DNA from 2 places in the Enterobacter sp. I4 genome. Region 2 is predicted to be linked to the other one. Evidence: predicted binding sites of a transcription regulator. Region 2 holds the regulator's gene; the other holds the start of a gene.
The links. The regulator CRP, encoded in region 2, controls carbon source genes, mostly activating them, when cyclic AMP is high. The targets are predictions, from matches to a motif close to ATGTGANNNNNNTCACAT.

Region 1 (5,553 bases), on a different contig from region 2:
AACTCGCCTAAGGTTTGTCCCCCACCAATGACAACGGCAACCTGACTCATGTGACTCTCCTTAATTACGCAACAAATTTTAACGTGCAGCCTGGGGTAACAGCCTGCGGAACCGGGCCATCAACGTGCACCGTGCCGGGATATTCCGCCTGCGGCTGGCCGTCGAAGCGCAGGGTGATGTGGCCCAGCTCGCGCAGGTTCTGCTCGGCCACGTCGCCGACGGCGGTCACGGCATAGCGCGCCTCGCCCAGTTCAAGCTGACTTCCTGCCTTCAGCTCGCCGTTCAGCTCGCCGTGGCAGTGGATAAAACAAAACTCTTCGATATCCGCCGGTGCCCCTTCGCGGAAGGTGATCAGCATCTGGTCGCTGAGCGCATCCGCTGCGCTCTGGCCGATGCGGGTAATCGTGGTCTGGTAAATAACGGTCATCGCAGGAACCTCTTATTGATAAATAAAGCCGGAGACAAACCAGGCAATCAGCACCGTCGGCGCGCCCGTCAGGAAGCGGCTAACCAGCACGGACGGCACGCCCACGCGCACGGTCTCCTGACGCGCTTCGGCCAGCGACAGCCCGACGGGGATAAAGTCGCACGCCGCCTGGGCGTTAATGGCAAACAGGGCGGGCAGGGCGAGGTGCGGGGGAATGTTGCCCAGGCCAATCTGCACGCCAATCAGCACGCCGATGACCTGGGCAATCACCGCGCCCGGGCCAAGAAACGGCGACAGCAGCGGGAAGGAGCAGATCAGCGCCAGCGTCACCAGCCCGAGCGGGTGGCTGGCGAGCGGGGCAAGGCCGTGGGCAATCCAGTCCCCCAGGCCGGACGCCATGATGATGCCGATCAGCGCCGAGACGAAGGCCATAAACGGCAGAATGGTTTTCAGCACCGTGTCGATGGTGTCGCGCCCGGACTGGAACAGCACCGCCACGGCGGACCCCATCCCCATCCCGACCTTCGCCAGCAGGCCGTCGCTCTGCTCGGTGATCTTCTTGCTGGTGTCGTACTCGCGCGGTGCCGCTTTTTGCGGCGCGGGAGTGCCATTCACCAGAGTGATGTTTTCCTCCTTCACGCCCGAGACATAAATATCTTCAAGGATGTACTGCGCCAGCGGGCCCGATTTTCCGGTGGAGTGAATATTCACCGTAGGAATGCGGCGCTTTGGGTAGATGCCGCAGCGCAGGGTGCCGCCGCAGTCGATGACCGCCACGCCGATTTCCGCTTCCGGCGGCTCGCCCTCCCTGAAGCCGTCGACCGCTTCCCAGCCGGTGAGCTCGCGCAGCCTGTCAACGATCGCCGGGCGCGTGCCCGCGGTAATGTAGACGATCTTTTTGCCTGCGGCGGCGTCGAACTCCAGCGGGCCGCCCCAGCCGCCCGTGCCTTTCTCAATGCGGATCCGGTTCATGCTGTCGCTCCTGAAAGGTGAACTTTTTGTTCAAGCTGGATGCCCATTTTTCTCTCGAAAAGGGTGGTGGTCAGGTCCGTTACCCAGCCGCGGAAGAAGTTAGTCACCAGGCCAACCAGCAGGTAGCTCACCGCCAGCGGGCCGAGCGGCAGGCCAAGGGTGGTGAGGCCGCTGGCGATCCCGAGGTAAACAAACAGCTCGCCGGGGTTAATGTGCGGAAACAGGCCGTTCATGGAATGGCAGCTGTAGGAGGCGGCGGCGTAGTAGCTCGGCTTGTACTTCTCCGGCATAAAGCGGCCAAGGCTTAAGGTCATCGGGTTGCAGAAAACAAAGGTGCCGATGAAGGGCAGTATCAGGTAGCGGGACAGCGGGTTTCCGGCACAGCGCTGGGCGAAGCGTTCAATGCGCTGCTGGCCGATAAAGTTAATCAGCGCGTTCATGATCACCAGCAGGCTGATCAACAGGGGCAGGATCCCGGTCACCATGCCGGTGAACACTTCGCCCCCTTTCTGGAACAGCCCGATGAACCACTCGGCACCGTGGGTGATGGTTTCTATCATTCTTCTCTCCTGTAAGGCTTTTTTGTTTTGTATAACTGGGGCTAATAATAATCACTTTGAAAGATTTTAAAGTGTTATTTAGATCTCACAATGAAAGAAAAATAGATTATTTTGAAAGTTTATTGATGCGGTGAATTGTTTTCGGCAGAAAAAAGCGCTGATTTACGTTGGGAAGGTGCGTACCGCTTCCTTGAGGAGTCGGGGATGCTTTACCATACTGGGTTCTTACCGGACTCGTTAAATGGATGCCACATGTTCAAGCGTCGTTATGCAGCGCTGTTGCCTGCGCTTATTCTCCTGTCTGCCTGTAGTAGCAAACCTAAGACCGAAGCCGCTCAGCAAACGGCGGGCGCGCCTTCTGGCGGGTTCCTGCTGGAGCCACAGCACAATATGATGCAGATGGGCGGCGACTTCGCGAATAACCCTGCGGCCGAACAGTTCATCGATAAAATGGTGAGCAAGCACGGTTTTGACCGCCAGCAGCTGCATGCCATTTTGTCCCAGGCGAAGCGTCTGGACTACGTGCTGCGCCTGATGGACCGCCAGGCACCGACGGCCCAGGTGCCGACCGGGCCAAACGGCGCGTGGCTGCGCTACCGTAAACAGTTTATTACCCCGGACAACGTGCAGAATGGCGTGGCGTTCTGGAACCAGTATGAAGATGCGCTCAACCGCGCGTGGCAGGTCTACGGCGTGCCGCCGGAAATCATTGTCGGGATCATCGGCGTGGAAACCCGCTGGGGACGCGTGATGGGCAAAACCCGCATTCTTGATGCGCTGGCGACGCTCTCCTTCAATTACCCGCGCCGCGCCGAGTATTTCTCGTCTGAACTAGAAACGTTCCTGCTGATGGCGCGAGACGAACAGGACGATCCGCTGGATCTGAAAGGCTCGTTCGCCGGTGCCATGGGCTACGGCCAGTTTATGCCGTCTTCCTATAAGCAGTACGCGGTTGATTTTAACGGCGATGGACACATTAACCTGTGGGATCCTGAGGATGCCATCGGCAGCGTGGCTAACTACTTCAAAGCACACGGCTGGACGCCGGGCGGCCAGGTGGCGGTGCAGGCCAACGGCGAGGCGTTTGGTCTGGCAAACGGATTCAAAACCAAATACAGCGTTGCGCAGCTGGCAGCGGCAGGCCTAACGCCGACGCAGCCGCTGGGTAACGTTGACCAGGTGAGCCTGCTGCGTCTGGACGTGGGGACCGGTTATCAGTACTGGTTCGGCCTGCCGAACTTCTACACCATCACCCGCTACAACCACAGCACGCACTATGCGATGGCCGTGTGGCAGCTGGGCCTGGCGGTATCGCAGGCGCGTGTGCCGGCGGCGTCACCGTTCAGTCAGTAATGGCCTTCTCCGCAGCCGGTGCGCCCGCACCGGCTATTTTCTGAAGCCCCCTCGTAAAACCTGAAGCGCGTCCCCATATCTGACGAGAAAGTGCTATCTTGTGCTGCATGTTTTCTACGGCCTGGAGCGATAATGACTGACCATGAATTGATGCAGCTTAGCGAAGTGGTAGGGCTGGCGCTGAAGCAGCGTGGCGCGACCATCACCACCGCAGAATCCTGCACCGGCGGCTGGGTGGCGAAGGCGATTACCGATATTGCCGGCAGTTCCGCCTGGTTTGAACGCGGGTTTGTAACCTACAGTAACGAGGCTAAAGCGCAGATGATCGGCGTGCGTGAAGCCACGCTTGAACAGCATGGCGCGGTCAGCGAGCCGGTGGTGATCGAGATGGCTATCGGTGCGCTCAAAGCGGCGCGGGCAGATTACGCGGTTTCCATCAGCGGCATCGCGGGGCCAGACGGCGGCAGCGACGTGAAGCCTGTCGGCACCGTCTGGTTTGGCTTTGCCACCTCTCAAGGTGAAGGGATCACCCGCCGGGAATGCTTCAGCGGCGACCGCGAAAGCGTGCGTCGTCAGGCCACCGTTTATGCTTTAAAAACGCTCTGGCAACATTTTCTACAAAAGACTTGATACTGTATGACTATACAGTATAATTGCCTCAACAGAACAGAAGTCCATGGTGAAGCGCAGTTGCTTCTCCCGGCATGACAGGAGTAATAATGGCTATCGACGAAAACAAACAGAAAGCGTTGGCGGCAGCACTGGGCCAGATCGAAAAGCAATTCGGTAAAGGCTCCATCATGCGCCTGGGTGAAGACCGTTCCATGGATGTGGAAACCATCTCCACCGGTTCGCTTTCTCTTGATATCGCACTGGGCGCTGGCGGTTTGCCGATGGGCCGTATCGTAGAAATCTACGGTCCGGAATCCTCAGGTAAAACGACCCTGACGCTGCAGGTCGTTGCGGCGGCACAGCGTGAAGGTAAAACCTGTGCGTTTATCGATGCCGAGCACGCGCTGGACCCAGTCTATGCCCGTAAACTGGGCGTTGATATTGACAACCTGCTGTGTTCTCAGCCAGACACCGGCGAGCAGGCACTGGAAATTTGTGACGCGCTGGCGCGCTCAGGTGCGGTTGACGTGATCATCGTCGACTCCGTTGCTGCGCTGACGCCAAAAGCGGAAATCGAAGGTGAAATCGGTGACTCTCACATGGGCCTCGCGGCACGTATGATGAGCCAGGCGATGCGTAAGCTGGCGGGTAACCTGAAGCAGTCCAATACGCTGCTGATCTTCATCAACCAGATCCGTATGAAAATTGGTGTAATGTTCGGTAACCCGGAAACCACCACCGGTGGTAACGCACTGAAATTCTACGCCTCTGTCCGTCTGGATATCCGCCGTATCGGCGCGGTGAAAGAGGGCGAGAACGTGGTGGGTAGCGAAACCCGCGTGAAGGTTGTGAAGAACAAAATCGCAGCACCGTTCAAACAGGCTGAGTTCCAGATCCTCTACGGCGAAGGCATCAACTTCCTCGGCGAGCTGGTTGACCTGGGCGTGAAAGAGAAGCTGATTGAAAAAGCGGGCGCATGGTACAGCTACAACGGCGACAAGATTGGTCAGGGTAAAGCGAATGCTATCTCCTGGCTGAAAGAGAACCCGGCTGCGGCGAAAGAGATCGAGAAGAAGGTGCGTGAGCTTCTGCTGAACAACCAGGACTCTAAACCTGATTTCGTGGTTGACGGCGCGGATGCTGAAGAAACCAACGAAGACTTTTAATCCTCTCGGATAAAAATGAAGGGCTGCTGATGCGGCCCTTTTTGCATTTCTGAATCGACAGGTTTTTTATGAGTGAACCAACATCGCGCCGACCCGCCTACTCGCGCCTGCTGGACCGGGCTGTGCGTATTCTCGCCGTGCGCGACCATAGTGAGCAGGAGCTGCGGCGGAAACTGTCAGCGCCCGTTATGAGCAAAAACGGGCCGGAAGCGATTGATGCCACCGCGGAAGATTACGACCGCGTGATTGCCTGGTGCTACGAGCATCAATATCTTGATGACGGCCGTTTTGCCTCACGCTTTCTCGCCAGCCGTGGCCGCAAAGGCTACGGCCCGGCGCGTATCCGCCAGGAGCTGAACCAGAAAGGCGTTGCCCGTGAAGCCATTGAAAAAGCCATGCGTGAAAGTGACATCGACTGGTGCGAACTGGCGCGTGAGCAGGCGGTACGAAAGTACGGCGAGCC
Region 2 (5,553 bases):
TAGCGCTGCGCCAGATCCGGCGTCAGCATCGTGTGCTCGCGCGCCAGCGTGGTCATGGCGTTTATATGCTCGACGATGAACTGGCTGTGCGTTACCCACAGCTTCATGTCCGCCAGATAGTGCGCGTTAAAGCCCGGCTCCTGCATGGCCTGGTTGAGGGAGTTGAACAGGGCGTTATGCGCCTGGTTGACCTTCATCCGCTCGTAGGCCAGCGGGGAAGGCTGCGGATCGTCGCTCAGGATCAGGCGAATCGCACGCTGGTCGGCCTCCAGCGCGTCGTGGGCGTTCTGCCTCAGCAGCCCGCTCTGCCACTGCGGCCACAGCCAGACCATGCCGCCAAAGGCGATCAGGCAGCCAATCAGCGTATCGACCAGCCGGGCGATAATAAACTGTTCCCCGTTTAGCGTGAGCAGCTGCAGGGTATATACCGCCGTCACCGTAAAGCCCACCATCGCCCAGCCGTAGTTTTTGCGGATAATCAGGTAGCTCACCAGGGTAATGGCCAGCATGCCGGCCAGCGTGTAGCCCTCCGGCACGTGGAAGTGCAGCGTCACGCCCGCGATAATCAGCCCCGCCATGGTGCCTCCCGCCCGGTGCAGAATACGTACCCGCGTGGCGCCGTAGCCGTTCTGGGTGACAAACAGCACGGTCATTAAGATCCAGTAGGGTTTCGGCAGGTGCAGTGCCATGCCCATCAGGCTGGCGACGCTCAGCATCACGCTTATCCGGGCGGCGTTACGCAGGGCGGCTGACTTCAGCGACAGATAGCTTTTCAGGGCAGGCAGCAGCGGGAGCCGCTTTTGCTTATCCGCCATCAGGTCACGGGCGTACAGCGGGCGCTGGGTGCGCAGCACCCGGGCGATACGGCTGAAATGCCAGGCGGCAAACTGGCCGACCGGGTTATCCGGGTGCTGACGCGCTATCTTCTCCAGCGCGCCGAGCTGTTTGTCCATGGTAAAGCGCGTCGGGTAGCGGTGATAGAGAATATCGTCCGCCAGCACCCGCAGGCGCGCCGCAACGGTCTGCGCGTTCCAGCGGATCACCGCCTCCGCGTGGCTGCGCTCCACCAGCTTTTGCACCTCTTCCGGGTGGTGAAGGCTGACGGAGATATGCTCCTGCAAATCCAGCCCGACCTGGAAGATACGCAGCAGCCGCTTGTATTCCTGGTTTTGGCTGGCGGCGAGCATGTGCAGCTGCTGGTAGCACTGGCTTATCAGATCCACCACCTTTTGCTGGCGCTCCAGCAGCGGCGGCAGCGATTTTTCCGGATCGGTGTGCTGCGTCAGCAGGGTATATTTCGCTTCGCAATACTCCGCCAGCTGACGGTAGAGCAGGCTGAGGGATTCGCGCATCGGCTGTTCCCGCCACAGCCAGAACCAGAACCAGTTAAACAGCCCGTACCATAGCGTGCCGAGGGCGTAGATCAGCAACGGCTCCCACACCGGCATATTGCCCGCCAGGCTTAAGGTGAAGATGGCGGCGATCAGCGACGCGGGAAGGAGGCGGGCGTGCAGCGAGCTGATTTCGGCGGTCACGCCGAGTGTCATCGCCAGCACGGTCAGGATCAGCGGCAGGGGAATGTCCCGGGCCAGCAGGAGCTGGACGGCAAGGCTACAGCCGGCAAACAGGCAGCCGCCGACGATCAGGCGTTTGAAAAAGCGTTTATGCGGCGTGTCCAGACCGGCAATGTTGCAGCAGGCGGGAACGAGGGAAAACAGCAGGCCTTGCTGCAGGTGTCCGAGGATCAGGCCCACGGCCACGGGAAGACACAGCACCAGCGTTTGTCGCAGTGCGTAGTTAACTTCCGGGTGATAGATCAGCCTGCGCCACATGAGGAGTAGAGACAAAAACGGCGTGCCACCCTGCGGCGGCACGCCGTTTGGCCGGAATTAACGGGTTCCGTAGACCACGATAGTTTTACCGTGGGCAGAGATCAGGTTCTGATCTTCCAGCATCTTCAGGATACGGCCCACTGTTTCACGGGAACAACCGACGATCTGACCAATTTCCTGACGGGTAATTTTAATTTGCATGCCGTCAGGGTGGGTCATGGCGTCTGGCTGTTTCGCCAGGTTCAGCAGGGTCTGCGCGATACGGCCGGTCACGTCCAGGAAGGCCAGGTTGCCTACCTTCTCAGAGGTCACCTGCAGACGGCGCGCCATCTGGGAAGAAAGACGCATCAGGATGTCAGGGTTAACCTGAATCAGCTGACGGAATTTCTTGTAAGAAATTTCAGCCACTTCACATGCTGTTTTTGCACGAACCCAGGCGCTACGTTCCTGGCCTTCTTCAAACAGGCCCAGTTCACCGATAAAATCGCCCTGGTTCAGATAAGAAAGGATCATCTCTTTCCCTTCTTCATCTTTGATCAGCACGGCCACCGAGCCTTTAACGATGTAATACAACGTTTCCGCTTTTTCACCCTGGTGAATCAGCGTGCTCTTTGATGGGTACTTATGAATGTGGCAATGAGACAAGAACCATTCGAGAGTCGGGTCTGTTTGCGGTTTGCCAAGCACCATGCGCTGTTATCCTCTGTTATAAGCTGTCACCAGAGTCATAAGATGCATCCGGACTCTGGGGTTGCAATCGAATTCTTACCCATACCTGGGAAGTCGGCTGTCGTAACGTTTCGCAGCCAGTAAAGTTTGATGTCCTCTGCATACATGTGTAACGTCAATGTATTACTGTAGCATCCAGAGTGTTTTAGCATAGCTTTCGCCGCGTGTCTCCTGGTGTCTCGCTTCAGCATGACGCAGGTCGCCTTCCGTTGCGAGAAATGTAACGTACACGTAATCTGTCATAAAAAATGCAACGTTGGAGTGAGTGAATATGCAAGCGCGCGTGAAATGGGTTGAAGGGTTAACGTTCCTGGGCGAGTCCGCTTCCGGGCATCAGATTTTGATGGATGGCAACTCCGGCGATAAAGCCCCAAGCCCTATGGAAATGGTGCTGATGGCCGCGGGTGGATGCAGCGCTATCGACGTGGTGTCGATCCTGCAAAAAGGCCGCCATGACGTGACCGATTGTGAAGTGAAGCTGACGTCAGAACGTCGTGAAGAGGCGCCACGCCTGTTTACGCACATCAATCTGCACTTTGTGGTCACCGGTAAAGCGCTGAAGGACGCGGCGGTGTCCCGCGCGGTGGATCTCTCCGCGGAGAAGTACTGCTCGGTGGCGTTAATGCTGGAGAAAGCGGTGAACATCACGCATTCGTATGAAGTGATCGAGGCGTGATTGAGGGGGCATCTGCGTGTTGATGCCCTCACCCTAACCCTCTCCCGCAGGAGAGGGGATATGATTATGCGATCTGCTTCCCTTCCATCAACCGCTGTACCAGCGGCGTCATGATCAGCTCCATCGCCAGCCCCATTTTTCCGCCCGGCACCACTAACGTATTCATATGCGAAATAAATGAACCCTGCAGCATCGCCAGCAGCCACGGGTAGTCGATGCCTTCCAGATTGCGGAAGTGGATCACCACGAAGCTCTCGTCCAGCGAGGGAATGCTTTTTGCGGCGAACGGGTTTGAGGTGTCTACGGTAGGGACGCGCTGGAAGTTAATATGGGTTCGGGAAAACTGTGGCGTCAGGAAGTTGATGTAATCCTCCATGGAACGTACCACCGAGTCCATCACCGCCTCGCGAGAGTGCCCGCGCTCGCTGATGTCACGCGTCAGCTTCTGGATCCATTCAAGGTTAACAATCGGCACCACGCCCACCAGCAAATCCACATGGCGCGCCACGTCGTGCTGTGGCGTGACCACGCCGCCGTGCAATCCTTCATAAAACAGCACGTCAGTCGGTTCCGGGAGGGGCTGCCAGGGCGTGAACGTGCCCGGCACCTGATTCCAGGGCACGGCTTCATCGTAGGTGTGCAGATACTTGCGGGACTGTCCGGTACCGCTCTGCCCGTATTCACGGAAGGTTTGCTCCAGCAGGCCGAAGTCATTGGCCTCCGGTCCGAAGTAGCTAATGTGTTTACCCAGATCGCGCGCCTTGCGGATGGCCATGTCCATCTCCGGGCGCGTGTAGCGGTGAAAGCTGTCGCCTTCCACCTCTGCCGCCCGTAAATTCAGCTGTGCGAAGATCTTGCGAAAGGCGAGGCTGGTGGTGGTGGTTCCCGCCCCGCTCGAACCCGTAACGGCAATAACCGGATGTCTGGCAGACATAGCAACTCCCTGACTGGAAAGGTTTAAAGATCAGCCATGAAACGCGTTGCGGGGCATAATATTGACCGTCTCATGCAGTTCGGACCATACCAGCACCACGTCGCCGCTCTTAAGCTGGCGCTTAACATCGTTGACCTTTTGTTCAAGCGAACGTTCATGTTCACCATAATCGGTGCCTTCGCGCAAGACAAAGCTTTCAATCAGGTTATCGAGCGTTTCGGGAGAGAGATCCTGCCAGGGAATAATCATTTTTTACCGTCCAGATAGGCCGTTAACCAGTCGGGTATACGCGTCTCAAGCCACATTTTTGGCCGACGCAGCGTGCCGCCAACAAAGCCCACGTGGCCGCCAAACTCGGTGAGCTGATACTCCACGTTATCCGGCAGATAGTCAGGGGCGGGGATCGAGTGATGATCCATAAACGGGTCATCTTTGGCGTGGATAATCAGCGTGGGTTTCGTGATTTGATTCAGCAAAGGCATGGCGCTGCACTGACGGTAATAGTCAATTGCATCGGCAAACCCGTGGATCTTTGAGGTGATCAAATCATCAAACTCGCGCAGGCGCTTCACGCGTTTGAGCTGTTGCAGCGTGACGGGCAGCGTGTCCGGATAGGCCTTCAGCTTGCGCGCGGCGTTAGCCTTCAGCAGGTTGAGCAGATACCGCTGATAAACCCGCGAAAACCCCTTTTCCATATGATAGCTGCACTGCTCCAGCATAAACGGCGCGGAGACAATAACCGCCGCGTCCAGCGGCACCGCGTCGCTCTCCTTCGCCAGCAGGCAGGCCAGCATATTACCCCCCAGCGAATACCCCACCGCCGCCGTAGGCGCCGCGCCAAAATGGTCTCTCAGCCAGTGCAGGAACCAGGTGCCGTCCTCGGTTTCACCCGAGTGATAAATGCGTTTTTGCCGATTTGGCTCGCCGCTGCATCCGCGAAAGTGCATCACCACCCCAAGCCAGCCGCGGGCCTTTGCCGCCTCGATGAGGCCGTGCGCGTAAGGGCTGTGCAGGCTGCCCTCCAGACCGTGAAACACCACGAGACGGGGTTTATGCCTGGCCTGCTCTGGCGCTTCGCTCCAGGCGAGATCCAAAAAGTCACCGTCCGGCAGGTCAATGCGCTGCCAGTGGGGGTTGAACTGCACCTTGCGGCGGATCAGGCGCGGGAGCATGGTTTGCAGGTGGGGGTTAGCCACACCGCGCATGGGCACGAACTCGGCGCTCTCTTCGGCTGCAATGTCGAAGTCTGAGGGAATGATTTGGGTCATAAGGGCGATGCTGATTCTTGTCAGAAATTAACTATACCTTCCGAATTGTACCCCGTTTAGCCCGTTTTTCCGAAACATGAACTGATCCCGATCACATTTCCTTACCTTGTTTAT

Region 1: a site for CRP is predicted at 2,031-2,048, ahead of srlA (PTS glucitol/sorbitol transporter subunit IIC). Genes of this name have one in related genera too.

What each region holds. Positions count from the first base shown of each region.
Region 1 covers NZ_JALBUO010000001.1:810,827-816,379, forward strand. Annotated here, with positions in the region: gene srlD (sorbitol-6-phosphate dehydrogenase) at 1-50, opposite strand, end outside; gene srlB (PTS glucitol/sorbitol transporter subunit IIA) at 65-427, opposite strand; gene MOQ06_RS03825 (PTS glucitol/sorbitol transporter subunit IIB) at 440-1,399, opposite strand; gene srlA (PTS glucitol/sorbitol transporter subunit IIC) at 1,396-1,959, opposite strand; gene mltB (lytic murein transglycosylase B) at 2,212-3,312, shown strand; gene pncC (nicotinamide-nucleotide amidase) at 3,445-3,942, shown strand; gene recA (recombinase RecA) at 4,032-5,090, shown strand; gene recX (recombination regulator RecX) at 5,159-5,553, shown strand, end outside.
Region 2 covers NZ_JALBUO010000002.1:798,951-804,503, reverse strand. Annotated here, with positions in the region: gene MOQ06_RS16275 (YccS/YhfK family putative transporter) at 1-1,832, opposite strand, end outside; gene crp (cAMP-activated global transcriptional regulator CRP) at 1,890-2,522, opposite strand; gene MOQ06_RS16265 (OsmC family protein) at 2,833-3,237, shown strand; gene MOQ06_RS16260 (phosphoribulokinase) at 3,302-4,171, opposite strand; gene MOQ06_RS16255 (YheU family protein) at 4,202-4,420, opposite strand; gene MOQ06_RS16250 (hydrolase) at 4,417-5,439, opposite strand.